Paraflavitalea devenefica: one gene and its partner. The protein of the gene in region 2 interacts with the protein of the main gene of each other region in a pairwise test. Links are inferred from orthologs where the notes say so. Each region holds a gene or a part of one and is shown on either strand. Other genes may lie near its edges. The genes, in order: dnaE and HB364_RS05690.

The links.
Region 1: the proteins of HB364_RS05690 (region 2) and dnaE interact in binary tests that used the Escherichia coli proteins (3 or more experiments, as listed by UniProt). The link is inferred for Paraflavitalea devenefica from one-to-one orthologs.

The regions. Positions count from the first base shown.
Region 1 is NZ_JAARML010000002.1:1,911,736-1,929,113, forward strand. Bases 7,631-11,817 are described here. They hold dnaE (DNA polymerase III subunit alpha), read right to left. Parts: upstream 11,473-11,817; coding sequence 7,831-11,472; downstream 7,631-7,830. Other genes in these bases: trxA (thioredoxin), read right to left, coding at 7,631-7,676; HB364_RS17100 (C40 family peptidase), read left to right, coding at 11,649-11,817. Also shown: aminofutalosine synthase MqnE, read right to left, coding at 1-944; HB364_RS17065 (hypothetical protein), read right to left, coding at 1,025-1,624; HB364_RS17070 (hypothetical protein), read right to left, coding at 1,627-1,809; HB364_RS17075 (NupC/NupG family nucleoside CNT transporter), read right to left, coding at 1,836-3,485; HB364_RS17080 (carboxypeptidase-like regulatory domain-containing protein), read right to left, coding at 3,672-5,435; HB364_RS17085 (carboxypeptidase-like regulatory domain-containing protein), read right to left, coding at 5,463-7,226; more of trxA, read right to left, coding at 7,359-7,630; more of HB364_RS17100, read left to right, coding at 11,818-12,329; HB364_RS17105 (rhomboid family protein), read left to right, coding at 12,430-13,269; HB364_RS17110 (M1 family metallopeptidase), read right to left, coding at 13,309-15,078; HB364_RS17115 (ABC transporter substrate-binding protein), read left to right, coding at 15,117-16,748. UniProt on the Escherichia coli protein: DNA polymerase III is a complex, multichain enzyme responsible for most of the replicative synthesis in bacteria. This DNA polymerase also exhibits 3' to 5' exonuclease activity. The alpha chain is the DNA polymerase catalytic subunit.
Region 2 is NZ_JAARML010000001.1:1,395,512-1,405,858, forward strand. The notes cover bases 450-3,329. They hold HB364_RS05690 (methionine aminotransferase), read left to right. Parts: upstream 450-1,258; coding sequence 1,259-2,401; downstream 2,402-3,329. Other genes in these bases: HB364_RS05680 (3'-5' exonuclease), read left to right, coding at 450-836; HB364_RS05685 (RidA family protein), read left to right, coding at 854-1,246; HB364_RS05695 (hypothetical protein), read right to left, coding at 2,398-3,329. Outside these bases: HB364_RS05675 (mannose-1-phosphate guanylyltransferase), read left to right, coding at 1-31; more of HB364_RS05680, read left to right, coding at 120-449; more of HB364_RS05695, read right to left, coding at 3,330-3,981; HB364_RS05700 (GNAT family N-acetyltransferase), read left to right, coding at 4,476-4,967; HB364_RS05705 (HAD family hydrolase), read left to right, coding at 4,998-5,612; HB364_RS05710 (hypothetical protein), read left to right, coding at 5,865-7,007; HB364_RS05715 (hypothetical protein), read right to left, coding at 7,137-7,745; feoB (ferrous iron transport protein B), read right to left, coding at 7,934-10,051; HB364_RS05725 (2-hydroxyacid dehydrogenase), read right to left, coding at 10,186-10,347. UniProt on the Escherichia coli protein: Shows aminotransferase activity with methionine and histidine as substrates, and to a lesser extent also with phenylalanine.

The DNA of each region.
Region 1 (17,378 bases), on a different replicon or contig from region 2:
AAGGTTAACTGGGCATTCTGGCGTCCCAGCATAGGCCAGTAAGCTTTCAGGTGCGTGAAGTTGTCCATATACAGGCGGGCAATGGCATACATGCGCATGTCTTCAATGATGCCCGATTCCGGTATGTTGCTCATGTCATTCTGCTTGTTGCGGAACTTGAGTGGGATGAAGGTATTGAAGCCACCGGTCTTATCCTGCAGTTGCCGTAAGCGCTCCATGTGGTCTACCCGGTGCCAGTACTTTTCAATATGGCCATAGAGCATGGTGGCATTGGTATGCATGCCCAGGTTATGCGCTGCTTCATGGATCTTCAGCCAGCCTTCGGCATCTACTTTATCATCGCAGATCTGCTGACGTATTTCGGGATGGAAGATCTCGGCGCCGCCACCGGGCAGGGAATCCAATCCGGCCTCCTGCAAATAGGCCATGCCTTCCTCTACACTTTTCTTAGCCTTGCGGAACATATAATCCAGCTCTACCGGTGTAAAGCCTTTGATGTGTAATTCCGGGCGATGGGCTTTGATCTTGCGCAGCAGGTCGGCAAAGAATTCGAGGGTGAGTTTGGGATGCACGCCTCCTACAATGTGTACTTCGGTAACGGGTTTGCCATCATAGCCTTTTACAATATCAAGCATTTGATCGGTGGTCAGTTCCCAGCCTTCTTCGCGGTGGGCATAGAGACGGGAATAAGAACAGAACTTACAGGCAAATACACACACATTGGTGGGCTCTATATGGAAGTTGCGGTTGAAATAGGTTTTATTGCCATGCAGGCGTTCCCGTACAAAATTGGCCAGCGCACCTACAAAGGGGGCATTGGCTCTTTCAAACAGCAATACGCCGTCCTCAGGGGTAATGCGTTCGCGGGCAATGATCTTATTGGCTATTGTACGGAGGGCCGCATCTGGTTCGGCGGCTATCACCTGCTGGATGAAAGTGTTCATGGTATGCAAAGTTACATCAGGGTTCTAACAATCAATGGGATAAATTGTTCAGGCAATCCGTTGAGTTTGAATTAATCCTCTTACTCGCTTTTGTTTTGCAGGCGTTCAGCAATAAATATTACCTGCTGTATCCATACCGGACATTCAGGTTGTTTGTGTTCAATTCTTCCTTGTTTTAAAACTACCATTGCCAAGGCCGTTTCGGCGTTGTCAATCAGGTAGGCTTCTTTAAATAAAGGCAATTTACTCCTCAGATAAAGTAGTGACATTTTATACCTGTGTTCTATTATATTGGGTGGTACATAATGCCCTCCTTCTTTTACTCTTTTTTGTACCCGGTTAATATGAATATCTTCAACATAATCAGTGCATAGGAAATAAAGAATAATGTCATATCCTTTGCGGATCATCGCTTCAATCCATTCGTATTCTGAATCTTTTGCCAGGTTACTTTCAATCATAAAGCCTGCATTTTCCTGCAGAAGCTTTGTAATACGTTCCCGGTAAATTTCTTCTGCCTTCGCGAAATTGGTATCGCTATAACTTCCAAGTTCCCGGGTAATAAGGTCAATGTTTAGAAAAGGTAAATCAGGAGAAATGAATCCTTGTTCAATTGCGGTGTAATAGAAGGTGGTTTTTCCAGCACCATTAGGGCCTGCGAGGATATATAGCGTTGGCATTCTTAGCTTTTGGCGACTGCCTTTTTCAGGGCTACTTTAGTATGGCTTTTAGGATTTTCTTCAATAAGCTGCCCCTTCTCTACATAAAAGATCGTACTCTCTGCTTTGATAGCTTTGCGGCGAACATATTCGCGCAAGGCAGAAGCCATTGTTTCAAAATTAATATGTACAGGAAAGGAATTCATACTACAAAAATACGCATTTCTGACAATTACATCAATGCCCCGGCGATGCAGCCGCACATGAGGCAGGCAATGGTGCCGCCTATAAGGGCTTTTACGCCCAGTTCTGTGAGGTTTCTGCGCTGGTTGGGGGCCAACTGGCTAATCCCCCCGATCTGGATGCCAATGGACGCAAAATTGGCAAATCCGCAGAGGGCATAGGTGGCGATCAACAGGGATTTTGGGTCCTGTATTACATTGTTGGCTTTCATGTTGCCCAATGAGATATAGGCCATAAATTCATTCAGGATGGTCTTTTCCCCCAATAGTTGTCCGATGGGAACCATATCTGTACTGGACACACCAATGAGCCAGGCAACGGGTGAAAATACATAGCCTAAAACCATCTGGAGCGACAATTCCTGGTACCTGCCTCCGGTAGCAATGGCTATTTGTTCATTCAGGTGGGTAATGTTGCCAATCCAGCCCATCAGGCCATTCACCACCCACATGATTGCTGTAAATACGATCAGCATGGCGCCTACATTCACGGCCAGCTTCAAACCGTCAGTCGTACCCAATGATAATGCATCGAGGAAATTATCCCCAAGCTTCTCTTTTGGGACTGTAAGGTCTTTAGATACAAGGTGCTCGTCCGTTTGCGGGAAGAGTATTTTAGAGATCACAATAGCTGCAGGCGCACTCATGATCGATTGACTGAGCATGTGCAGGGCAAAATACTGTTGCTGATTGATGTCCGATCCTCCAAGAAAACCCACATAGGCTGCCAGTACACTTCCTGCTGTATTGGCCATACCGCCAATCATAATACAAAGGATTTCCGACCGGGTCATCTTTTCCAGGTAAGGCCGTATCATCAGGGGAGCCTCGGTTTGCCCCAGGAAAATATTAGCCGCAGTAGACAAACTCTCGGCTCCTGAGATCTTTAATTTATTCAGTACATAGGCAAACACGTATACAATAACCTGTAATACGCCCAGGTAGTAAAGTATGGAAGAGAGCGCCGCAAAAAAGATAATGTTGGGCAATACCTGTATGGCAAATACATATGCCCAGCTTTGTTTGTCATCCGCCAGTTTGCCAAACATAAATTCAGTGCCTTTATGGCTGATGTTGATGAGCGATACAAAAGTATCTGAAGCGGATTGCAGGATGAGCTTAAATATCTGGGGGTTACATACTTTCCCATATACAGCGCCGGTAATCAATACACATGACAGCAGGATGGACCATTTCATTAATTCTCCATGCTTTTTACCCACTCTGAAGATCAGGGCCAGTATGGTTATGCAACTAATAAAGATGGACAGATTGGCCCACTTCCCAAACAGGTTGGGGGCAAGGATCAATCCTATGATGAAGAGCAATTGCCAGATTAATACATACGCAAGGTTAACAGGATCATAGGTAATAGTACTACCGGCTGTTTTATTTTTTACCCGGTTAAACTTATTGTAAACGGTGTAAATAAGAATGCCACCAAATAGCAGCCAGAAAACGGGTTGACCAAATGCCGTGGTGTGTAAGACACCCATGGCAAACATGACCTGGGCAAAAAGCCCCATTCCCACCAGCTTCCAGTTAATAGCCCGCCGGTTATTGCTCAGGAGATAACAAACAAAAAGGAGAAAGAACATGCCGAGAGCGCCGCGGGAAATGTTGACCAGGATGGGATTCATGCCGGTAGGTTGGTTAAATTTAAATATTGGGCAATATAAGGATAAATCGCAATCCTCCTGAAATCAGTAAGCGCTCAGGCTAAAAAGTTGTCATACAGTAACTGTCTGTCCGGATGAGATAATATTATAAAAAAAGGTATTGCAAGGCCCCTACGACCTTGCAATACCCGGTTGATTGAAATATTATTATTGGTACCTCTTAACCCGGAAAGTACAGTTGATGGGGAGGATGGCCTGTGAAAGGGTATCCTTTACAGTTCCGGTAAAGTTACCGGCAACATACCCACCAACAGTATTCTCGTATTCTGTAATGTTTACAGTGATGGTGGGGGTGTTGTTTCTATGAATATAGTAAGTGTTGTTTTCACGGATGACCATCTGACTCATCGGGCTTGTTCCGGGGATTGGTTCTCCTATAAAAGACATGTCGAACGACCTGTTATCTCCTCCGAAACCAGATATCAGTGTTTGGTTATTCTGTTGCCCCCGGTAGGCGATCATTGAATCAGTACCGCTGATACCGTAGCTGGTTCCGTTAATGTTATAATTGATGTACTCTGTAAGTACGTTACCACAGGCCACGAACTGGCCGGCATTGACCGTAGTACCGGAAATAGCTACGGTGCTGGCCGTTCCCGATTGCGTGCCGCCAATATCATAGGGGGTAATAGTGGCTGAGGCAGTTGTATTGGAACAGCGGACTACCGGCATGCTGAAAGCACCGTTAATAAGGTTGCTGCGGTAATACACCCCATCGAGATGGATGGTGACATAACCATTCGTAACAGCGGCTGCATTACAGTTCACCACCGTACCGGAAATAGTAACCTCCGCAGCGGTAGACGTAACAGTGACGACGCCCAGGTCGCTATTGGCCGTGAATGGTCCTACATTTTGGGTATGGGTCAGGTTGCCGCATTGATTATATACTTTCATCACCAGGTTGCGGTTGGCAGGTATCTTACCGCTGACCACACCGTCTATATTGGTATAACCGTGGCCGGAAATGCTGCCCAGGGTATCTGTGCCGGTAGCGCTGATCACTACCTTTACTCCTCCCAGTGCCACACCTTGCTGATTCTTAATCGTAGCAGTAAAGTCAATAATGGCGAAAGGCGCATCACAATTCCAGAAGGAGAAGTGACTAACAGTGCCTACATAATTATTGCCCTGGCGGGTGGCAGTGCCTTCTTCTTTCCACAAACCGGTTTTTTCGTCCAGGCTCCATAAAGGAATGGTGGCCGGGGCTTGTCCTTGCAGGCTGGCAGGTATCGGGAAAGTAAGACTGGCGGTTTTGCCGCTGGCCAGTTGAAGCTTTTCTCCGTTGGCGCCATTCAATTCCACCGCCATCATACCGAAAGATTGTAGGCCTGTTTCCTGGTTGGCGCTATTAATACCGCGCAGGGTGCCGGGTGTGATCTCACTAAAGTTGCTGGCTTCTGGATTGATAAAAAAAGCGCTCACCGATACCGTGCCTGTATAGGCTGTAGTGGAGCCTTCCTGTACAATACCGCTGGCGGGGAACACAATATTACCCCCCGATGGTACGGTGACCGTGCCGCCGCTATTACCGTTGAAGTTGCCGGCAGCTATTTTTTTGATCAGTTGAATGGAAACCGAGTTGTTCTTATTGGGGGTTACCACAATGGTTTTAATGCCCTTGAAATAGCCTTCTTTTTCCACGGTTACCATGCCCGCATGCTTGTCTACGGAAATATTGCTGAGGTTAAAAAGACCACTGGCATTGGTGGTAACAGATATCGAACCGGCTTTCACCGTGGCGCCGCTGACCGGCAATTCATTTTCATCTACGATCTTGCCCTGGATAGAGGCGGTCACGTATTCGGCTTTATAAGGCGGCTTATCAGGTGTATCCGATTTGTTACAACTGAAGTAAACAATAGTTGCTACTAACAGGCAACCTGGGATAAGCAAGCGGGATAGTTTCATGATAATGGATTTGAAGGGTTTAAATGATTATTTGTACTTCTTAACCCGGAACGTACAATTAATGGGGAATACAGCCTGTGTAAGGGTATCCTTTACAGTCCCGGTAAAGTTACCGGCAATGAACCCATCTTGTACATTATTGTATTCTGTAACGTTTACAGTGATGGTGCCGTTATTTCTATAGACGGGACCGCCATCATCAACGTATAGGAAAGTCATGGTGCCTGTTCCCGGAGCAGGTTCGCCCCTAAAAATAAAGTCTGTAAACCTATCATTATTGTTCGGCCTGGTAGCTCCAAAATACGTGAAATCGCTCTGGGCAGCACGGTAGGCAAATAATGAATCAACTTCACTATAGGTAAAGCTGGTGCCATTGATATTGTAGTTGATATATTGCGTGAGCGAGTTACCGCAGGCCACCAACTGGCCGGTATTAACGGTAGTGCCGGAAATAACTACTGTAGTGGCTGTGCCCGACTGGGTGCCGCCAAGATCATACGGTGTTACAATGGCCGAAGTGGCGGAATTGGAACAGCGTGTTACCGGGATACTAAACACACCGTTCACCAGGTTGCCGCGGTAATAGATCCCTTCCAGGTCAATGGTCACATAGCCATTGGTAACGGCAGCCGCATTACAGTTCACCACCGTGCCGGAAAAAGTAACCATTGAGGTGGCAGACGTAACGGTGATAACGCCGAGGTCGGCAGTACCCGTAAGAGGCCCTGCATTTTGTGTGTGAATGAGGTTACCACATTGATCATATACTTTCATCACCAGGTTGCGGTTGGCTGGGATCTTACCGCTCACCACCCCTTCTGGACTGGTATAGCCGAAGCCTGATATGCTGCTTAAGGTATCTGTTGTACCGGTAGCACTGATCACTACTTTTACTCCTCCCAGTGCCACACCTTGCTGGTTCTTAATAGTAGCTGTAAAATCAACTACGGCAAATGGTGCATCACAGTTCCAGTAAGAGAAGTGGCTTACAGATCCTACATAATTATTGCCCTGGCGGGTGGCAGTGCCTTCTTCCTTCCACAAGCCTGTTTTTTCATCCAGGCTCCATAAAGGAATGGTAGCCGGCGCCTGCGATTGCAAGCCGGCAGGTATCGGGAAAGTAAGGCTGGCGGTTTTGCCGCTGGCCAGTTGAAGTTTTTCTCCGTTGGCGCCATTCAATTCCACCGCCATCATACCGAAAGATTGCAGGCCCGTTTCCTGGTTGGCGCTATTAATGCCGCGCAGGGTACCCGGCGTGATCTCCTGGAAATTGCTGGCTTCGGGATTGATAAAAAAAGCGCTCACCGATACCGTGCCCGTATAGGCAGTAGTGGAGCCTTCCTGTACAATGCCACTGGACGGGAACACAATATTACCCCCCGATGGTACGGTGACCGTGCCGCCGCTATTACCATTAAAGTTGCCGGCAGCTATTTTCTTGATCAGTTGGATGGAAACCGAGTTGTTCTTATTGGGGGTTACCACAATCGTTTTAATGCCTTTGAAATAACCTTCCTTTTCCACGGTTACCATGCCCGCATGCTTGTCTACAGAAACATTGCTGATATTAAAAAGACCGCTGGCATTGGTGGTAACGGATAGGGAGCCGGCTTTAACGGTGGCGTCGCTGACAGGTAACTCATTTTCATCTACGATCTTGCCCTGGATAGAAGCCGTTACGTATTCGGCTTGATAAGGCGGCTTATCGGGCGTATCCGATTTGTTACAACTGAAGTAAACAATAGCTGCTACTAACAGGCAGCCTGGGATAAGCAAGCGGGATAGTTTCATGATAATGGATTTGAAGGGTTTATTGAAAGACAAGGATAGACAAAAAAGACCGTTACTACAAGGTATTGATATACAATAAAAAAAGCGATTCATTAAACCATGAATCGCTTTAGAAAATAGATTATAAAACAGTTATATATGCTGCTCGATCTTCTTTACAAAGTTGGCTTTCGGTTGTGCGCCGACCAGCTTATCCACCACTTTACCACCCTTAATGAAGAGGATAGCAGGAATAGAAGTAATCCCGTAATTAACAGATATCTGCGGGTTATGGTCTACATTCACTTTACCCACATTTACCTTTCCTGTGTATTCCTTAGAGAGATCTTCAATAACCGGCCCGATCGCGCGGCAAGGCCCACACCATTCAGCCCAAAAGTCTACCACAGTCAATTTATCGGAAGCGATCACTTTCTCCTGGAAGTTCGCGTCGGTGAATTCTAAAGCCATAAATCAAAATTTAGATGTAAAAGTAATTATTTTATTGTTTGTTGGTAAGCCTGGAGTGGGTTTCCCGTTGTGGGACTCATTCTTTAACTTACTGCTAAGAACCGACAAATTTATAACCAATTCGGTATTCCTGCCCCTCTGTCGTTATCCACATTTACACAGTGACAACCTGTACATCTACCTCGGGCTTATTCTGCAGCCAGGCCGTCATTTCGTCATTCATTTCAAACCCCGTTTCCAGGCTGTACAGGCTGATCTTGTATTGCCGCTTCATTTCCTTGATATTGAACTTCAAACCAGCCTTTCCGGGGTGGGTTTTAACATTCTTTTCGAGGAAATTGACCATGTCGGCATCAATGTGCCGGGCCTCGATATCTATTATAACCTGTTTGGTAAGGTTTTGTTTAATGCTCTCCAGCAAAACGATCTTATCCACCTTGAACTCATACTCCACCTTGTTAAAGCGTTGTTTAAAGAAACCCGTTATGAATAGGTTCTTACCTTTTTCCATGTAATTGGAAAAGCGCATATAGTCGTCGCTCCAGAGCATGAATTCGCTCTTGCCGGTATAATCCTCAATAATAAATGAGGCAAACTGGCGGCCGGTTTTGGTTACCCGGTGCTGGGCGTCGGTTACCAGTCCGGCCAGCCGGAACGTGCGGCCCGGGTTGGCCTGGAGGGTGATCGCCTCCTTGATCTCATTAAAGTCGGCCAGGGTGGTGAAGCCGTAGTGCTTTATTTCGAACCGGAAATGGTCCAGCGGGTGGCCGCTCATAAACATACCGGTTACCTCTTTCTCCCTATCCAGCAGCTCGGTCAAAGTCCATGGTTCACAGGGGGGTATCTTCGGCAGGGGAATATCCAGGGCCTTGGGCAGGTCGCCAAAGAGGGTATTGGCGGTGCTGTTATTCTCCGTCTGGTAAATATTCCCGTATTTAATGATCTTCTCCATGCCGGAGGCGGTTTCCCCTTGTGGTATGGTGAAATATTGCGCCCGGTGGAATTCTTTAAAGCAATCAAAAGCGCCGGCATACACCAGGCATTCCAGGGTCTTTTTATTCACCGCCCGCTGGTTGACCCGCTTGATCATGTCAAAAATATTCGTATAGCGGCCATTGGCTTCCCGCTCGGCAATGATATTTTCTACAGCAGCTTCGCCCACGCCTTTTAACCCGCCCAACCCTACGCGGATATGGCCTTCCAGGTTCACAGAGAAGCCTTTATGCGATTCGTTAATATCCGGTCCCAGTACCATCTTACCCATCCGCTTGCACTCTTCCATAAAGAAAGTGAGCTTTTCAATGGCGCCGGCGTTGTTGAGTACCGCAGCCATATATTCAGAAGGGTAGTGGGCCTTGAGGTAGGCTGTCTGGTAGGCCACAAAGGCATAGCAGGTGGAGTGCGACTTGTTGAATGCGTATTGGGCGAAAGCCTCCCAGTCGGTCCACACCTTCTCCAGTTTATCAGCAGGATGGCCTTTGTCCGTTCCTCCCTTCACAAACTGGGCCTTCATCTTGTCCAGTACCGCCTTTTGCTTCTTACCCATCGCCTTCCGCAGTACGTCGGCATCTCCCTTGCTGAAGCCGGCCAGTTTCTGGGCCAGCAACATCACCTGTTCCTGGTATACCGTGATACCATAGGTATCGGCCAGGTATTCTTCCATTTCCGGGAGGTCATACGTGATAGGTTCCCGTCCATGTTTACGGTCAATAAAGTTGGGGATATAGGCCAGCGGACCGGGGCGGTACAGGGCGTTCATCGCAATCAGGTCGGCAAACTGGTCAGGCTTCAGGTCACGCAGGTATTTTTGCATACCGGGACTTTCGAACTGGAAAGTACCGATGGTATCCGCTTTCTGGTAGATCTCGTAGGTTTTCGTATCATCGAGCGGAATATCGTCTATCACGATTTCCACGCCGTGATTCTGCCTGATCATTTCCAGCGCATTCTTAATGATCGTGAGGGTCTTCAACCCCAGGAAGTCCATCTTGATAACGCCGGCGTCTTCAATAATACTGCCTTCAAACTGGGTTACCCAGAGTGTGGAGTCTTTGGCTACAGATACGGGGATGAGTTCTGTCAGGTCTTTGGGGGCGATGATAATACCTGCTGCGTGGATACCGGTGTTCCGTACCGATCCTTCCAAACGTTCGGCTTCGTGCAATACCGTTCCGTTCAGGGTATCGCTTTTATAGATCTCGCGTATCCTTTTTACGCTTTCCAGTTCATCGGGGCCCAGACCTTCCTTCTCTTCCAGCGATTTTTCGCCTTCCTTGGCGGTGAGGGGCGCTTTCAATACACGGCCCAGTTCTATACCCGGTTTATCCGGTACCAGCTTGGCCAATGCATTCGATTCGGCCAGGGGCAGGTCCAATGCACGCGCCACGTCTTTGATACTCATTTTGGCGGCCATGGTACCATAAGTAATGATCTGCGCTACCTGGGCCTTGCCGTATTTGTCAACTACATAGTCAATTACTTTCTGACGGCCTTCATCGTCGAAGTCCGTATCAATATCGGGCATTGACTTACGGTCGGGGTTCAGGAACCTTTCGAACAGCAGGTTGTACTTGATGGGGTCAATATTGGTGATGCCGATACAATAAGCTACCACGCTACCTGCAGCGGAACCACGGCCGGGGCCGATGAATACGCCCAGGTCGCGGCCGGCTTTGATGAAGTCACTCACAATAAGGAAGTAACCGGCAAAGCCCATCGTTTTGATCGTGAACAGCTCAAAGTCGAGCCGTTCCGTTATTTCGGGTGTAAGTTCTGCATAACGCTTCCTGGCCCCTTCATAAGTAAGGTAGTGCAGGTAAGTCCATTGGTTCAGGTTACTGTCGTCGGTCGTCTGGAATTCTTTAGGAAGTGGGAAGGCCGGCAGCAGGATATCCTTCTTCAGGTTCAGCACCTCCACCCGGTCCACGATCATATTGGTATTGTCTATAGACTCCGGGATGTCTTTGAAGAGTTCCTTCATTTCATCCTGTGTCTTGAAATAAAACTGATCGTTGGGGAATTTAAAGCGGCGCTCTTTTACGTTCAGGTCATCATTGATGATATCGTCATATCCCGGCGTACTTTTCTTTTCACCGGTGTTAATACAAAGCAGGATGTCATGGGCATTGTAATCATCCCGGTCGGTATAATGGCTGTCATTGGTGGCAATGATGGGCACATTGAACTTCTTCGCAAATTTGAGCAGTACTTCATTGATCTGGATCTGCTCTTTAATATCATGGCGCTGTACCTCGATGAAATAATCTTCCCCAAACAGGTCGAGCCACCATTTGAATTCCTGCTCAGCTTTTTCCTCTCCATCATGCAGGATGGTTTGCGGCACATAGGCGCCGATGCAGCAGGTAGTGGCAATCAGCCCTTCGTGGTATTGCTCTATCAGTTTCTTGTCAATACGGGGGTATTTGCTGTACATTCCTTCGATATAGCCCAGCGAAGTGAGTTTGATGAGGTTCTGGTAACCTTGTTTGTTTTTGGCCAGCAATACCTGGTGATAACGCTCATCCTTCACATCTTTCGAGAATATCTTACGATGACGGTCTTCCACCACATAAAATTCGCATCCTACAATGGGCTTTACCTTCAGGGAGCCATCCTCATTCTTGTGTTTGTAGGCCTCTGATACGAACTCAAAAGCGCCAAACATATTACCGTGATCGGTAATAGCAATGGCCGGCTGACCATCTTTAACGGCTTTCTTATACAATGATTGGATAGAGGCTGCTCCATCGAGCAGGGAAAACTGGGTATGGACGTGAAGGTGAGAGAATTTACACATTACAATTTTGGGATTTGCGATGCCTGGTTAGTAATCAACACAAAGTGAGCTACAAAGTTCCTGAACAATTGCTAAACAAATGACAATATATTTCCACATCCGTGAATCGGCACAAGGCTTGCCATTTTGGCAATGTATTTGTTACTTTGCGACATTTATCTTTAACCAGGGCATTGATGTATAATATGTTAAAACAAGGATGGCTGATAGTTTTGGTGGCCCTGGCCGCTACCAGTTGCAGTACCCAGCGAAAGACCACGGCGGCTGTACCCGGCGCCACTACGAAACCTGCGGCTGGCTCACCCCGGTTTATTGAGAATATATCCATCAAGCCGTCCGGCGGTTCTTCCGACTATACGGCAAGTCCGCCCCTCAATGAACGCTATACACCGGGGCCTTCCATTCATACAGGCACTAATGTGGAGCTGAGCGATCCCCTGCAGTTTAAATATTCTATCCTGCTCGACCTGCCGGTGGAAGAGCTGACAGACGGCAGGATGATCAGCTTTATTGAGGACTGGTATGGTACCCGCTATAAGTATGGCGGTACCGATAAGAATGGGGTAGACTGCTCTGCCTTTGCCCAAACGTTTATTTACACACTGTATGGCCTCCTGCTGCCACGCACGTCGGCGCAACAATACCAGAAGAGCAAGCGCCTGCGCAAGGATGAATTAGTAGAGGGCGACCTGGTATTCTTCAAAACCCGCGGACGTAAAGCAGGTATATCCCATGTAGGCGTTTACCTGCGCAATAATAAGTTTGTACATGCTTCCACTTCCAGCGGAGTGATGATCAATGATATGAATGATGCGTATTATGCTGCGCACTATGCAGGCGCGGGCAGGATACGGTAAATTGGTTTTGGGCACCCAGGCAAGTATTTATTAATATGCCAAAGGATGGATATATTTCGGACGAAATGGGATGGTTTAAGCCCCGAAAAATATTGTTGCAATGATTGGTACCGGCCTCCTTGTATTCTTATTAATCATTCTGAACGTCCTTATTTCCTGGAGAGGATTCAGGAACAGTGATTTTTTTGCCCGTTATGAATTTAATGTTGATGGCATTCTGCTATACCGGCAATATGACCGGCTGATCAGTTCAGGTTTTCTACACGTGGGCTGGCTGCACCTGATCTTTAATATGCTCGCGCTTTATTTTTTCAGCGGCTCATTGATCGCTGTACTGAATTGGTGGGGCTTTCTGATCATTTATTTTGCCAGCCTTATCGGCGGCGGCCTGCTTTCGCTGTACATACACCGTTACAGCGGTGATTATAGTTCGGTAGGGGCGTCAGGAGCCGTATCGGGGATCATATTTGCGGTGATTGCTTTATTCCCGGGTATCGATGTCCCGCTCATTTTCATTCCCCTTCCCGGCTGGCTTTTCGGTCTTTTGTATGTGCTGATTTCTATTTATGGCATCAGGTCAAGGACTGGCAATATAGGACATGATTCCCATCTTGGCGGGGCGCTGGTTGGATTGGTTGTTGCCCTATTGATGCGGCCGCATGCACTGGTGGAAAATTATGTCACGATACTGATTATTTCAGTACCTGCCATCGTGTTTATTTACCTGATCATTACAAGGCCTCATCTATTGCTGGTAGATAATTTTTTCTACAAAACGCATCACCGTAATTACAATATTGATCATAAATACAACCAGCAACAGTACAACCGCCAGCAGGAGATTGACCAGATATTGGACAAAATCAACAAAAGCGGTATGCACAGCCTTACCAAAGCTGAAAAAGAAAAGCTGGAAGAGTATTCAAAGCGGATACGCTGAATATAAAGTGTTAGCTATCAGGTATTGTAGCTGCCTTTCTTACTTCACTTTCTGTATATCTACATGGACTTCCTTTGTATTTATATAGAAATTCCTGTCCACTGCAAAGAAACCGTTGTACCAGCCTCCTGCTTTCAGTAGCTGCCATTCTTCGGTGGGTGTAATGAACATGGTGCGGTCACCGGCCAGCTTCACTTTTAATGGCATGGTAAACCCTTTGATGCAATTGGTGTAGCGGAAATAGATGCCAAGGCCTTCATGTTTAACTTCCAGCACAGGGATATGCGTGGTGCGCAGGTATTGGTCAAATACTTTGGAGAGGTCAATGCCGGCCTGTTTGCTGATATAAGCTTCCACTTCTTTGGTATCGGTGGTTTTATGGTAGAATACCTGGTTAAGTCCTCTTAATATCTGTCTGAATTTCTCATCATCTCCAATGATATTGCGGATGGTGTGCAGCAGGTTGCCACCTTTGTAATACATATCCCCGCTGCCTTCCTGGTTGACCCCATAGTGGCCAATGATGGGAATGTCATTTTGTATCGCTTTACGGGTGCCAATACAATAATCATTGCCTGCCTCTACGCCAAACTCACAGGTAGTATAAATGGTTTCGGAGTAGTTGGTGAAGCCTTCGTGCAACCACATATCGGCAATGTCATTGCTGGTGATATTATTGGCAAACCATTCGTGGCCGCTTTCATGTATGATAATAAAATCCCACTTGTTGCCCCAGCCGCTGCCGGAGAGGTCGCGGCCACGGTAACCATTCTGAAATCCGTTGCCATAGGCCACTGCACTCTGGTGCTCCATGCCCAGGTGGGGTGATTCCACCAGCTTATAACCATCTTCATAAAAAGGGTAGGGGCCGAACCAGTGCTCAAAGCATTTAAGCATGGTAGGCGCCTGTTTGAATTGCGCTTTAGCTTTATCGAGGTTATAATCCAATACCCAGTAATCACAATCCAGTTTGCCCTTTTCGCCGGCAAAGTCTTCATGCCAGGTTACGTATTTACCGATATAGGGAACGATGTTGTAGTTATTGATGGGATTCTTTACTTCCCATGTCCAGGCAGTAAGGCCGTTGTTATCTTTTTCTTTTTTTGCCAACCGGCCATTGCCTACAGCCACCAGGCTATCGGCCACATGCATGGTTAAAGAAGCTCCTGAGTCAGGTTCATCGCTCTGGTGGTCTTTGCAGGGATACCATACACTGGCGCCCAGTCCCTGGCAGGCAACACTCATCCAGGGACGTCCTTGTTTATCTTTACTCCATATCCAGCCACCATCCCAGGGTGGACGAACCGCTTCGCGTGGCTTGCCGTGGTAGTATAATTCCAGCGGATAGGTGGCTGTAATACGATCATGAAATGGTTTTGTCTCTAACCAGTAAACATTACCTTCTCTTTTGAACAACACCGGGGTCCTTCTCTTCACCCGTCCATCTTTGGATACAATTTGAAAGAAGGCGCTGTCCAGCAGCATGGGCTCCTGCAGATCGATCTGCATCAGGGTGACGGACTTGTCGCTGTTGGGTGATGGTTTAACATATATCCTTACGAGACCACTAATGGTCTTGTTGTTATAATCGGGCTTGACATCTATGGCATACCTTAAAACATCCCACCAGGTCCTTTCGGGTCCCAGGCTTCCCCGCAGTGTATCCTGCCGGGTAAAACCTTTCTTCTGGTTCAGGGGCTGGGCCTGGCAGGAAATGACCATGCATAATAAAAGAGCAGCAGTGCATCCTGTCAGGGGTGTAAACAAACCTGCAAAAAAACGCAGCGTATTTATTTTAATCCGGATCAAAGTGATATGTTTTTGAAGTGCTAAATTTAACGCAGAATATGAAAGCTAACCCACTATTTTTCACCTTTAACGTTTTAATAGTTACCCTGTTGAGCGCCTGCGGCGAGCGGGCAGCCAGTAACAAACAGGTATTCCGGTACAATGAATACAGTGGCATCGCCTCGCTCGATCCTGCTTTTGCCAAAAATCAATCGGTCATCTGGGCGGTGCACCAGTTGTACAATACCCTCGTGGAAACCGACCAGGAACTGCGCATAGTGCCTTCCCTGGCCTACCGGTGGGACGTATCGGACGACCGGCTGGTATATACTTTTCACCTGCGCGATGATGTTTATTTCCACGATAATGAAGTCTTCCCCGGTGGTAAGGGCCGTAAGATGACGGCCTACGATGTGGAGTATAGCTTTACCCGTATTACGAATCCCGCCACTGCCAGCAGCGGTGCCTGGATCTTCAATAACCGCATAGCCGCCAAAGATGGTTTTAAAGCATTGGATGATTCTACCTTCCGTCTGACGCTTTTACGGCCATTTACACCCATCCTTGGACTGCTCAGCATGCAATACTGCTCCGTAGTACCGCATGAAGTAGTCACAAAGTATGGCCCCGATTTCCGAAGCCATCCCTGCGGCACCGGACCCTTCGCCCTCAAAACCTGGGAAGAAACACAGGTATTGATCATGGTGAAAAATGAACGCTATTTTGAAAAGGACAGCGCCGGCAACCGCCTGCCTTACCTCGACGCGATCAAAACCAGCTTTTACGACAGCAAGGCGACAGAGTTCCTGTTGTTCCGCCAGGGGCAACTGGACTTTATCAATGATATTGAAGCCTCTTTTAAAGATGAGGTGCTTACCAAAAAAGGCGTACTGCGCAAAGACTGGGAAGGCAAGATCAGGCTTACCAAACATTCGTACCTCAATACAGAATACCTGGGCATAATGGTAGACAGCAACAATGCACTGGTAAAAAATTCCCCGCTAAAGCTAAAGGCCATCCGGCAAGCCATTAACTATGGGTTCGACCGCCGCAAGATGATGATGTACCTGCGCAATTCCATCGGTACACCTGCCGAAAGCGGTTTCATTCCTTCGGGATTGCCTTCCTTTGATTCATCTGTCGTGAAAGGTTATCCCTACGATCCGGCGAAAGCACGCCGTTTGCTGGCCGAAGCCGGCTTCCCGGATGGGAAAGGGATGCCGCCTGTTAAGCTGCTTACCATTGCCATCTATTCTGACCTGGCTAGCTTTATTGCCCGCCAGTTGGAAGAAGTGGGATTGAAAATACAGGTAGAAGTAGTACAGAAAAGTCTGTTGCTGGAACAAACTGCCAAATCACAGGCCTTGTTCTTCCGTGGTAGCTGGATGGCCGATTACCCGGAAGCAGAGAATTACCTCAGTGTTTTTTATGGCAAGAACCCTGCTCCCCCCAATTATACCCGTTATAAGAATGCGGCTTTTGATAAATTGTATGAACAAGCTATCGTAACCGAAAATGACAGCCTGCGTTATAAGCTGTACCAGCAAATGGACCAACTGGTCATTGCCGATGCACCGGTAGTACCACTCTGGTATGATGAAGTCATCCACCTGGAGCAACTATGGCTGAAAGGATTTCCTGCCAATGGATTAAACTTATTGGAACTACGCAGAACGAGAATTGAAAAGTAGGCAACAAGGCATAAAGGCATTGAGGCAACGAAATCTGTTGTCGAAGCAAAAGTCATCAGTATTTTGGCAGGTTTATTGCTGCTTAATAAGTATCATTTTCTGTGAATGACTGTTTGCCTACGGAGTAGAGTACTACAACTTAAGTATACAAGATTTTAGTTTTTCCATAAGACATCAATTCTAAAAAGACGAACAATAAAACAGGGGATGGTTATATCCCTATGCGAACAGATATAACAACTGGATGTAATAAAATATTATCTTTTAGCTGTTTTAACACCTCCTTACAGCGTACTTGCAACGATGTTTCAGCGATCTTACAGCGGCCTCATAGCGGACTTACAGCGAGCTTACAGCGGTGTTACAGCGACCTTATAGCGATATAAGTCGTAGGTAACTCCCTCCTAACTCCATACTAACTCCCCATTTCCTCCCCACCAGACGCCTAGTAGCGCCCACCCGGCAGCGGCCCAAAAGGCAGGTAAACGTATTCTCATTATATCAGAAGGCTAGTGAATTGCGCTGAGATAGCATTACGATAGTACTGGGATAGTACTGAGATAGCACTGGAATGCTCTATACACAGTACTATTCCAGCGCAGTCTTAGAGCATTCCCTGACCATGCTCAG
Region 2 (10,347 bases):
AAAAAGGAACAAAGGCGATAAATTCCTGTAATAAGGGGGCACCACCTGATGTGCACATTTGGGGAGGCAAAGATCAATAAGTTTCTTTACCTTTTACCCTTCATTTGCACATTACCATTATGCTTGCAGCCTTAAATAACATTCTGTTTCTCGACATCGAAACCGTTTCTCAATACGCTACCTGGGAAGAAGTGCCGGAGGAGTGGAAAGAATTGTGGGGCCTCAAAGCAGCGTACCTTATACGCAATAAGGAAGAAGAAACCTTTGAAACCATCTACAACCGCGCAGCTATTTATGCTGAATTCGGCAAGATTGTTTGCATCAGTTGCGGTATCATACACGGTAACGGGGAATCAAAAAAACTGGTACTAAAATCTTTCACTGGCCATAATGAAAAGGAATTGTTGCAGCAGTTTACCGATATGTTGCGGCGATGGGCTACAGACAATCATAAATACCTCTGCGCCCATAATGGCAAAGAGTTCGACTTTCCCTATCTCTGCCGCCGCCTTATCATTAACGGATTAAGTATTCCGCCCCTGTTGCACATCAGCGGCAAAAAACCCTGGGAAATAGCCCATCTCGATACCATGGAATTATGGAAATTTGGTGATTATAAAAACTATACCTCGCTCAACCTGCTCGCTCATACCCTCGGTATTCCTACACCTAAAGACGATATGGATGGCAAAATGGTAGGGGAGGTATACTGGAAAGAAAATAACCTGGAGCGAATTGCTACCTATTGCCAGAAAGACGTAGTGACTGCAGCCCAGGTCTATCTCCGGTTCAATGGCGAAAGCCTTATAAAGCCGGAGCTGATTGAGATTAAATAATTCAAAAGCATTATACCATGTCTAATCGCATCAACATCTCTTCCGGGGCCAAATGGGAGGACATTGTCGGGTATAGCCGGGCTGTTAAGGTCGGCAATACCATTGAAGTAACAGGAACCGTAGCAGCAGATGAAAACGGCCAACTTGTTGGCAAAGGAGACGCTTACCAGCAAACCCACTTCATCATTGGCAAAATTGAGAAAGTATTACAACAGGCCGGCGCTTCCCTGAAAGATGTAGTGCGCACCCGGATGTTTGTAACCGACATCAGCCGCTGGGAGGAATATGGAAAAGCTCACGGGGAATACTTCAGCACCATAAAGCCCTGCACCTCCATGATAGAAGTAAAGGGACTGATAGAACCCGATTATCTTATTGAAATTGAAGCCACCGCTATTATCGGCGGATAGTTATATTGTTGTATGCATATCCAATCTAAGCTACCCGAGGTTGGCACTACCATCTTTACGGTTATGAGTGCCCTGGCTACGGAACACAAAGCGGTGAATCTTGGACAGGGATTTCCTGATTATCCCATGCCGGAGGCATTGATAGTGGCGGTAAACAAAGCCATGCAGGATGGTTTCAACCAATATGCGCCTATGCCCGGCTGGATGCCGCTACGCGAGTCCCTCGCAGTCAAAATAAACTTTCTGTACAATACGACAGTCAATCCTGATACCGAAATAACCATTACGCCCGGCGGCACCTATGCTATTTATACAGCACTGACCACCGTTTTACAGCCCGGCGATGAAGTGATCGTTTTTGAACCGGCTTATGATAGTTATATCCCCAACATCCAGGTGAACGGCGCCATACCGGTATTAATAGACCTGCAATTTCCGGACTACCGGATTGACTGGAATGAGGTGCGCAGCAAAATAACGCCCCGCACCCGCATGATCATGCTGAATACGCCGCACAATCCTACCGGGGCTGTATTGCGGGAAGATGATATACAACAACTACGTGCTGTGGTGAAGGATACCAATATCCTCATTCTTTCTGATGAGGTATATGAGCATCTCATTTTTGATCAGTTGCCGCACCAAAGCATGCTGCGTTACCCCGATCTGCTCAGCTGCAGTTTTGTATGCTTTTCTTTTGGGAAAGTGTACCATTGCACGGGTTGGAAACTGGGCTACTGTGTAGCGCCTGCAGCCTTTACCAAAGAGTTCAGGAAAGTGCACCAGTTCAACTGCTTCAGTTGCCATACACCTTCGCAGGTGGCGCTGGCCGGCTTCCTGAAAAACCGGGAATCGTACCTGCAGTTATCACCGGAAATGCAACAAAAGCGGGATTACTTCAGCCGGCTCATGGCAGATACCCGTTTTACGTCTTTACCCAGTTATGGCAGCTATTTCCAGTGCTATAAATATGACCGTATCAGTGAAGAGGGCGATAAAGACTTTGCTATCCGCATCACCAAAGAATATGGTATTGCCACCATACCGGTATCTGCTTTCTACCAGTCGGGGGAGGACAACAAGGTCATCCGTTTTTGTTTCGCTAAAAAAGAATCTACGCTGGAGCAGGCGGTAGAACGGTTACGGAAGATCTAAGCCGTTTGTTTCCTGAGTTCTTCTATTTCCGCATACCTGCGCCTGCGGCGTTTGAGGTATTTGTTATAAATGATCTCGCTCATCGGTTTGCCCGATACCTTACTCTCTACCCAGGAAATAACGTCCAGGTAAGCGAAGGCCCGGGTCTCATACCGGTCCTTTTCAAGGTGCCTGATCTTTTCCAGGAATTTTTCCAGTTCGGGCTTCAATTGACGGGGAGATACACCGAAAGAGTGGCGTAAAAATCGGAACATCTCTTCCTCTACCACCGTCAGGTTTTCCATTTTGGCCATAAAGCGGTATACTGATTTGGTCAGCGACTCCATCAGTTCATAGTTACCCAGCTCATAGTGTGCCATCAGATGCAGCAGCCGGGCATAACATTGCAGATCATTCCGCATTTCCGTATTGCCGTTGATGATTTTTTGTACGTAGTCAATGGACTTATCGTAATCGCCGCTGCCAAAATACAGGGTGGCTATCTTATAGGTGAACACCATGATGCGGTGCCCATCCACATACAAAGCATATTCTTCCAGGTCTTTCTCGATCTGGGGAACCTCGGTCAGCCCATCCCGGAAAGTACCCCGCATCAGGTTCCAGTTCAGCTTGGCGCTGTTGATGTAAATAGAAGTATGGGTCCTGAAATTATCGTGGATATTGGCCACTGGTGTTTTTGCATATTCCTCAAACTTGCGCAGGGTGATCTCGAACTTCTCAAAGTTGCGCAGGTCAAAATGTGCATTCAGGAGGTTGTGCATGCCTTTGATGTAGTGACCGGTTTCTACCGTGATCATAAACGGATCTGCATCAAACAGGTCAATCCATTTCTGGCTATAGCGGTAATACATTAAGAAATCCTGCCGTACGAAAGCATACCAGCAATAACTTTGATACAGGTATAGCTTTTCATAAAAGCCGGTGATCTCATCACTGGGAGGAAGGTTATTGATAAAGAACTCCCGGATACCTGCTTCATCTTTTTCATTGCGCACATGTCCATTCCTGATATACCAGCGGTACAGTTTCAGGGCCAGGTTCGAGAGGCGCGTTACGCGGTCAATATGTCCGCTGATCTCCAGTGATTCTTCTACCAGTTGATCAGTTTTCTCCTGTGAGCTGCGCGTGATGTGCAGTGTCTCGATCTTTTTCTCCAGTGATATTACCTGTGCCAGGAAATTGAACTTCTGGTTCGTGCGGGCAATTTCCTTCACACGCTCCAGGATCTTCAATGCCTGGATCTTTAATCCCTTGGTGTATAAAATGCGGGCATAATCCAGTTGCTCTGTTAATTGGAGATCTACATTCTCGGCGGTTTTCAATAGCCGCAGGCTTGCTAACAACTGTTTGTAAAGATGCGTCTTAAGATTATTAAGCTGCGGTTTCTGAATAGAAGGGAGTTTTTTCAATAACAGTTTCTCATCATATTCGTTCAACTTGTCCAATGCATCAAATAACTGTATGATTTTCAGGTCTTCATTACCTGAACTTCTTTTTATATAGAGTTTAAAATGCCGCTTCTCCGACTTCTCTAAAGAATGAACTAATTGGAATAAGGTATCTGTTAATCTGTTGGCCATCATTATGAAATTTTCCTGAAACACAGTGCCAGCAAGGGTTCTGCGCTGGCGTCACCCATTTTGGCGTAATCAAATCCCTCATAAGATGTTTTGAATTAAGTGAAACCTCATCTTATTTTTGTATGGACAAGAACAAGATGAGGCTTTTGAGTATCGCAGGCAAGTGAGTTAGAGGCCGAGGGTGAACAAGCAAAAATACATCACCCAAACAAAAAGAGATAGATTTTATTACCTTTTTTCATATGGCAAGCAATCGTTAGAGGTCAGCTGTTTCTACAGTGGACCTTTTTTCTTTTTAGGCGGTGCGAATATAGCTGATAAATAAATTCCATGTTAATTTTTATTTAAAATCAGCAAATATCCTTGTTCATACCGTATTTTCTGCAGTATACCCACCTGATAAATAACAGCTTACCTACCCCTAAACGATAAAATCACACCAAATTATTGCGTCATCACACCTTAAATTGTAGCCTGATTTCTAAATTCGGGTTATGATCACCATTGAACCGATGCAAACTGCACAGGCTCCTATACTGCTGGATATTTACCGCCAGGGTATTGCCTCTGGTATGGCCACCTTTGAAACTTCGGTACCGGAATGGCCGGTCTTCAATGCCAAGTACCTGCCTCACTCACGCATCATGGCCAAAGAAGGAGATGAAATTACAGGCTGGGCAGCGTTGTCACCTGTTTCCTCGCGTGAATGCTACCAGGGGGTGGCCGAAGTGAGCGTGTATGTGGCAGAAGCCCACCAGCGCAAAGGCATTGGCCGTTTGTTACTGATGGCGCTCATTGAGGAAAGCGAGAAAAACAACATCTGGTCACTGCTGAGTGTCATCCATGAAGAAAACCGGGCCAGTATACACCTGCATGAGCAGTGCGGCTTCCGGTACATTGGCTATCGGGAACGTATTGCCCAGTTGGATGGTGTTTGGAGAACCACTGTTATGATGGAAAGACGCAGCAACATGGTAGGGGTTTAAGTATTAATTTCGCGGCACAATCAGCAAAGCATGAGCCGTATAGATACCATTGTTTTTGATCTGGGAGGTGTATTGGTAGACTGGAATCCAGAATACGTATACAGGACCATTTTTGACAATGAAGAAGACATGCGCTGGTTTTTTAAGAACATTACCACCAGCGATTGGAATGAAGAGCAGGATGCCGGTCGCACATTGGCAGAAGGCACGGAGATACTGGTAAAACAATTCCCGCATCACGAAGACAATATCCGGGCTTATTATGGCCGCTGGGAAGAAATGCTGGGTGGACCTATCCAAGGAACGGTAGAGATCCTTCGTCACCTGAAACACAAAACCAATTACCGGTTATATGCCCTCACCAACTGGAGTGCAGAAACCTTTCCCATAGCTTTAAAAAAATACGAGTTCCTGCATTGGTTTGAAGGCATCGTGGTATCGGGCGATGAAAAGACCCGGAAACCTTTCCTGCCCATCTATCAAACCCTCATCAGCCGGTTTAACATTGACCCTGCCCGGGCGGTGTACACAGATGATAATGTACGCAACCTCCATCCTGCCAAAGAACTGGGCCTGCATACTGTACACTTCCAGTCACCTGAACAGTTCAAAAGAGACCTGCAGGTATTGGGAGTAACTGTCTGATTACAGCTCCCAGACCCACCATGCAGCCAAGATGCAGCGTATTTATATAAGTAGGTTGCTTCTACACTGGGTGTACGCTCTATATACGCTGGATCTCATCCTAACTCATTGATTTCCTATAAAAGGTTCTATCCCTATTCAGGGGCAATACCAGCTACTTCCTCCCACCGGTTGTTTAGGCAACTATTTTAAGAATCCCCTAACAATCTTTTGTCCCCTTTTATAGTCAGAAGAGGGAAGGAGATTTAATTTATGAAACACCTGATAACCTCTATGTCGCTCGCCGTGGTATTGTTATCAGCCTGCGGCACCCGGAAATTCCAGGCTTCTTTTACGGAAGACAAACCCCTGTATGCAGCCGTGAATGAACTGGTTAAGCGCCCTAACAACATTAAAGCGCAGAATGACCTGAAAGAGCTATATGCCTTATCTGTACAACGTCACGAACAGGCGGTAGCCGTGTACAGGACCAGTAGTGATGAAAGGCGGTGGGATAAAATGCTGTATGAGCTCAATGCCCTACAGGAAATGTACACCCACGCTCAGTCGGTACCTGCTTTGCTGAAACTGATACACCCCAATAACTATTTACAGCAGTTACAGGACATCCGTGAAGAAGCTGCTGCCTACTACTACGGGAAAGGGGCGGACCTGATGGTGGCCAACGATCGTGCGCAAAGCCTGCAGGCCAATGACGCTTTCCGAAAAGCCAATTACTATGTAAATGGTTACAAGGATACAAAGCAATTGATAGAACAATCTTATGAACAAAGTGTGGTGAACGTAGTCGTTAACCGCATAGATGATGATAACCTTTTCTTTAATACCTGGGGCAATACAGGTATCCGCTACCGCCCGGAAGATTACCAGGAATCACTGGTGCGTGAACTGGGTGGCCGTAATGCCAATATTGTACCGGCCCGTTTTTATACCGACCGTGATGCAAACCGTGAGAACATCAATCCCGACTGGATCGTGGATGTAAGATGGAGGAACGTAGATGCTAATGGTTCCGTACCCTATAAATATACCCGCACAGTATCGCGCGATATCCAGATTGGAAAAGATACTGCCGGTAAGCCTGTATACAAAACAGTGTACGCTACCCTGCACATCACGCGCCGCACCTTTACCGTGAATGGCGCCCTTGATTACCGGGTAAGTGATGTGGTAAATAACAAGAGCGTGGACCAGGGTTTAATATCCGATAACCTTAGCTGGGACGATAGCTATGCTACCTATACCGGCGACTCCCGTGCACTGGACAACAATGACTGGTTACTGGTACGCAACAGGAACAGCAACTTTGGTCCGTCGAAAGAAGAGGTATTGAACACACTGATGAAAAGAATGTATCCCGATTTACGCCGTCGCCTGGAACAGGCTACCAGTTAATAAATTTCATTTGGATGGATGGTTACTCAACCTGGGTTTAAATGGGTGGAAAAGAGAAAGGAGCTCCTTCGTTGGGCTCCTTTCATGTTAATTGTGGGTTGTGTTGAAAATAATCGTTAGAGATCAATATTATTGGCGCATGGCCGAGCTCATTACCGGTGCGGCGCCCCTGGTTTTTACCAGCAATGATTTTTCTCCTGTCTTTACCACTTCTCTGCTCAGCATCGTTTGCACAGTGGGCGATCTTCTTCTACTCACATAATAGCCGGCGAAAATATCGTTCTGCTTCTCTTCGAATGAAGCATTGTATAAGTTCAATTGACGCCACTTGCCGGGTGCGTCTTCTATATAAAAACTAATGTCATCAAAATAGAAGCTGCCATTACCATTGACAGAGGCGTAGAACCAAAGCTTTTTTGCTTCGGGGTTCACAGTACCAATTACCGTGTAAATAGTCCACTCCTGTTCATTTCTCGTTTCAACAGTAAATGGGCTGTTCAGGAAATCTTCATGACCTTTACCTACACCAATGCCATGGATACGTACTTTGGAAAGTGTATCTGCCGGATCGGCTTTAACCGCAATTTCATACCGGAAATTCTTGCCCTGCAGGGCAGCAGCCGGCACTTCTTTAACGAAATAGAATTCTTCTGTGTAATGGTACCAGGCGGCTGGTATTTGGCCGTAAGAAGTTAATACACACAGGATTGCAAAAAAGATAGAATATATCTTTTTCATAGGGACGGGATTTAGGGTGATGCTAATAACGGATAACCGGGCATCTTGTTGCCTTAAAACAGCGGCGCCTACTCATTATTGACATCGCTCAATCCGTTAAATTCATTGCTAATATGTAAGAAAGAATTACTAAACAGCCGTCAAACGCTGTTTGCTCGTAGCCTTAATGCCTTTGTGCCTTGTTGCCTTTATTTAAATAACTGAAAAACGATCAGGCTCATGATATAAGCCAGTCCGGTCATGTAGATCAATTGGACCGTTGGCCATTTCCAGCTCCGGGTTTCCCGTTTTACTACAGCCAGCGTGCTCATGCACTGCATCGCAAAAACATAAAAAACCATCAGGGAAAGTCCCGATGCCAGGGTATATACTTTACTGCCATCCGGTTTCACAGATGAGTGCATCCTTTCGTTGAGTGTAGCATTATCATCCTGTTCCACGCTATACAGGGTGGCCATGGTGCCTACAAATACTTCCCTGGCGGCAAAAGAAGTGATCAGGGCAATGCCAATCTTCCAGTCGAATCCCAGCGGAGCGATGGCCGGTTCAATGCTTTTGCCCAGGATGCCTGCGTATGAGTTTTCCAGCAGGGCCGTTCCTTGCTCTCTTTTCAGCTCCTTCAACTTATCTTCATCCTTTTCCTGACTGATCAACTGTTCATACTTAGTATGGACGGCTGTCATTCTTTCGCCAGGTCCGTACGTGCTCAATACCCATAAAATGAGGCTGATGACAATGATCACTTTACCGGCGTCCACCACAAAGATCCTGGCCTTGCTTACCATGGTAACCAGTACATTTTTCCAGCGGGGGCTTCGATAAACAGGTAGTTCAAGAATAAAATAACTTTTCTCTTTGACCTTAATGAACCATTTGGCAACATAGGCGGTAACCAGGGCCATGACCAGCCCCAACAGGTACAGGCACATCATCACCAGGCCCTGTAAGCTGATAAAGCCCCACAAAAGTTGCTTGGGGATCACCAGCCCAATGAGAAGGCCATACACTGGCAGGCGGGCGCTGCAGCTCATCAATGGCGTAACAAAAATGGTGAGTAACCGTTCCTTCTTGTTCTCAATATTGCGGGCGCTCATAATGGCGGGCACGGCACAGGCAAACCCACTGATCATGGGCATCACGCTTTTCCCGTTCAGTCCGGCTTTGCGCATCAGTTTGTCCGTCAAAAAGCTGATGCGGGCCATATAGCCGGTATCTTCCAGGATCGTGATCAGGCCAAAAAGGATCATGATCTGCGGGATGAACACGACAATGCCGCCAATCCCGGCGATCAATCCGTTGATCAGCAGATCGCTCCAGGAAGCCTTCGGCAATACTGCGGTAAGGTAATCGTTAAATGCATTGAACCCCGTTTCAATCCAGCTCATGGGATAATCGGCCAGCCAGAACACACTCTGGAATAACAGGAATAATACAGACAACAAAATCAAATAACCCCAGCGACGGTGCAGCAGTACATCATCCAGCTTTTCGGTAAACAATGTTTTCTGCAACGGGGAGGGCTCTGATACTGATTGCTTCAGGATGGTCCCAATGCGCTGGTAACGCTGCAGGATCTCTTCTGCCTGCGTTTTGGTATGATTGAACTTATTGGCTACTTCAATAGCTTCGATCTTTTCCTGCAATCCATTGTGCAGGGCGAAAGATTCATGGTTAATAAGGTAGTGGATCGCTTTATAATCGCTCAGATTGGCTACTGTTTCCTTTACTTCTTTTACTGCATTGGGCGCCAGTGCTTCATTATTGATGAAATCGCGCACCGGCATTTTGTAGAGGTGCAGGGCTGTTTGTTCAATGGCCTTTTTAAGCTGGGGAATGCCTTTATTCTTGCGGGGGTTGATGGGGATGATGGGCACGCCCAGTTCTCTCTCCAGTTCGGCCACATCAATCTTGATCCCCTTTTGCTTGGCCAGGTCCATCATAGTAAGGCCAATTACCACCGGTATTTTAAGGTCAATGATCTGGGAAGCGAATAACAGGTTGCGCTTCAGGTTGCTGGCGTCCGCTATCAGCACCACCATTTCCGGGTCTACCTCCTTGTCCTGTTGCATCAGCACCCGGTAAGCTACCCATTCGTCTTCCCGGCGGGGATACAGGCTATAGGTACCGGGCAGGTCAATAATGGTGGCAGTCATCGTAGCTGAAATAGCCGAGCTGCCTACCTTCTTATCTACCGTCACCCCCGGAAAGTTCCCTACTTTCTGGTTCAACCCGGTCAGGGCGTTGAACAGTGAGCTTTTGCCACTGTTGGGGTTGCCTACCAATGCAATATGAATCGTTTCCCTCATGATAAAAAATAGCCCGCCCACCTCAGGCGGGATATAAGGCGGCGAAATTACCGAAATGAATGGGGAGGGGCTTACGAATTGAGTAAAAAAGACACAGGTATGCCTTATTTGTGAGATTGTTAAGATCTTGTTTATCAGATCTTATTCTTTAGCGGCTTTCCCTGCTCAAAATCGCTGATACTCTGCATCGTCGTTTGGGCAATCTGGGTCAGGGCCTCATCGGTAAAGAAACCCTGGTGGGCAGTGACCAGCACATTGGGAAAGCTCATCAGCCGCATGATCATATCGTCATGAAT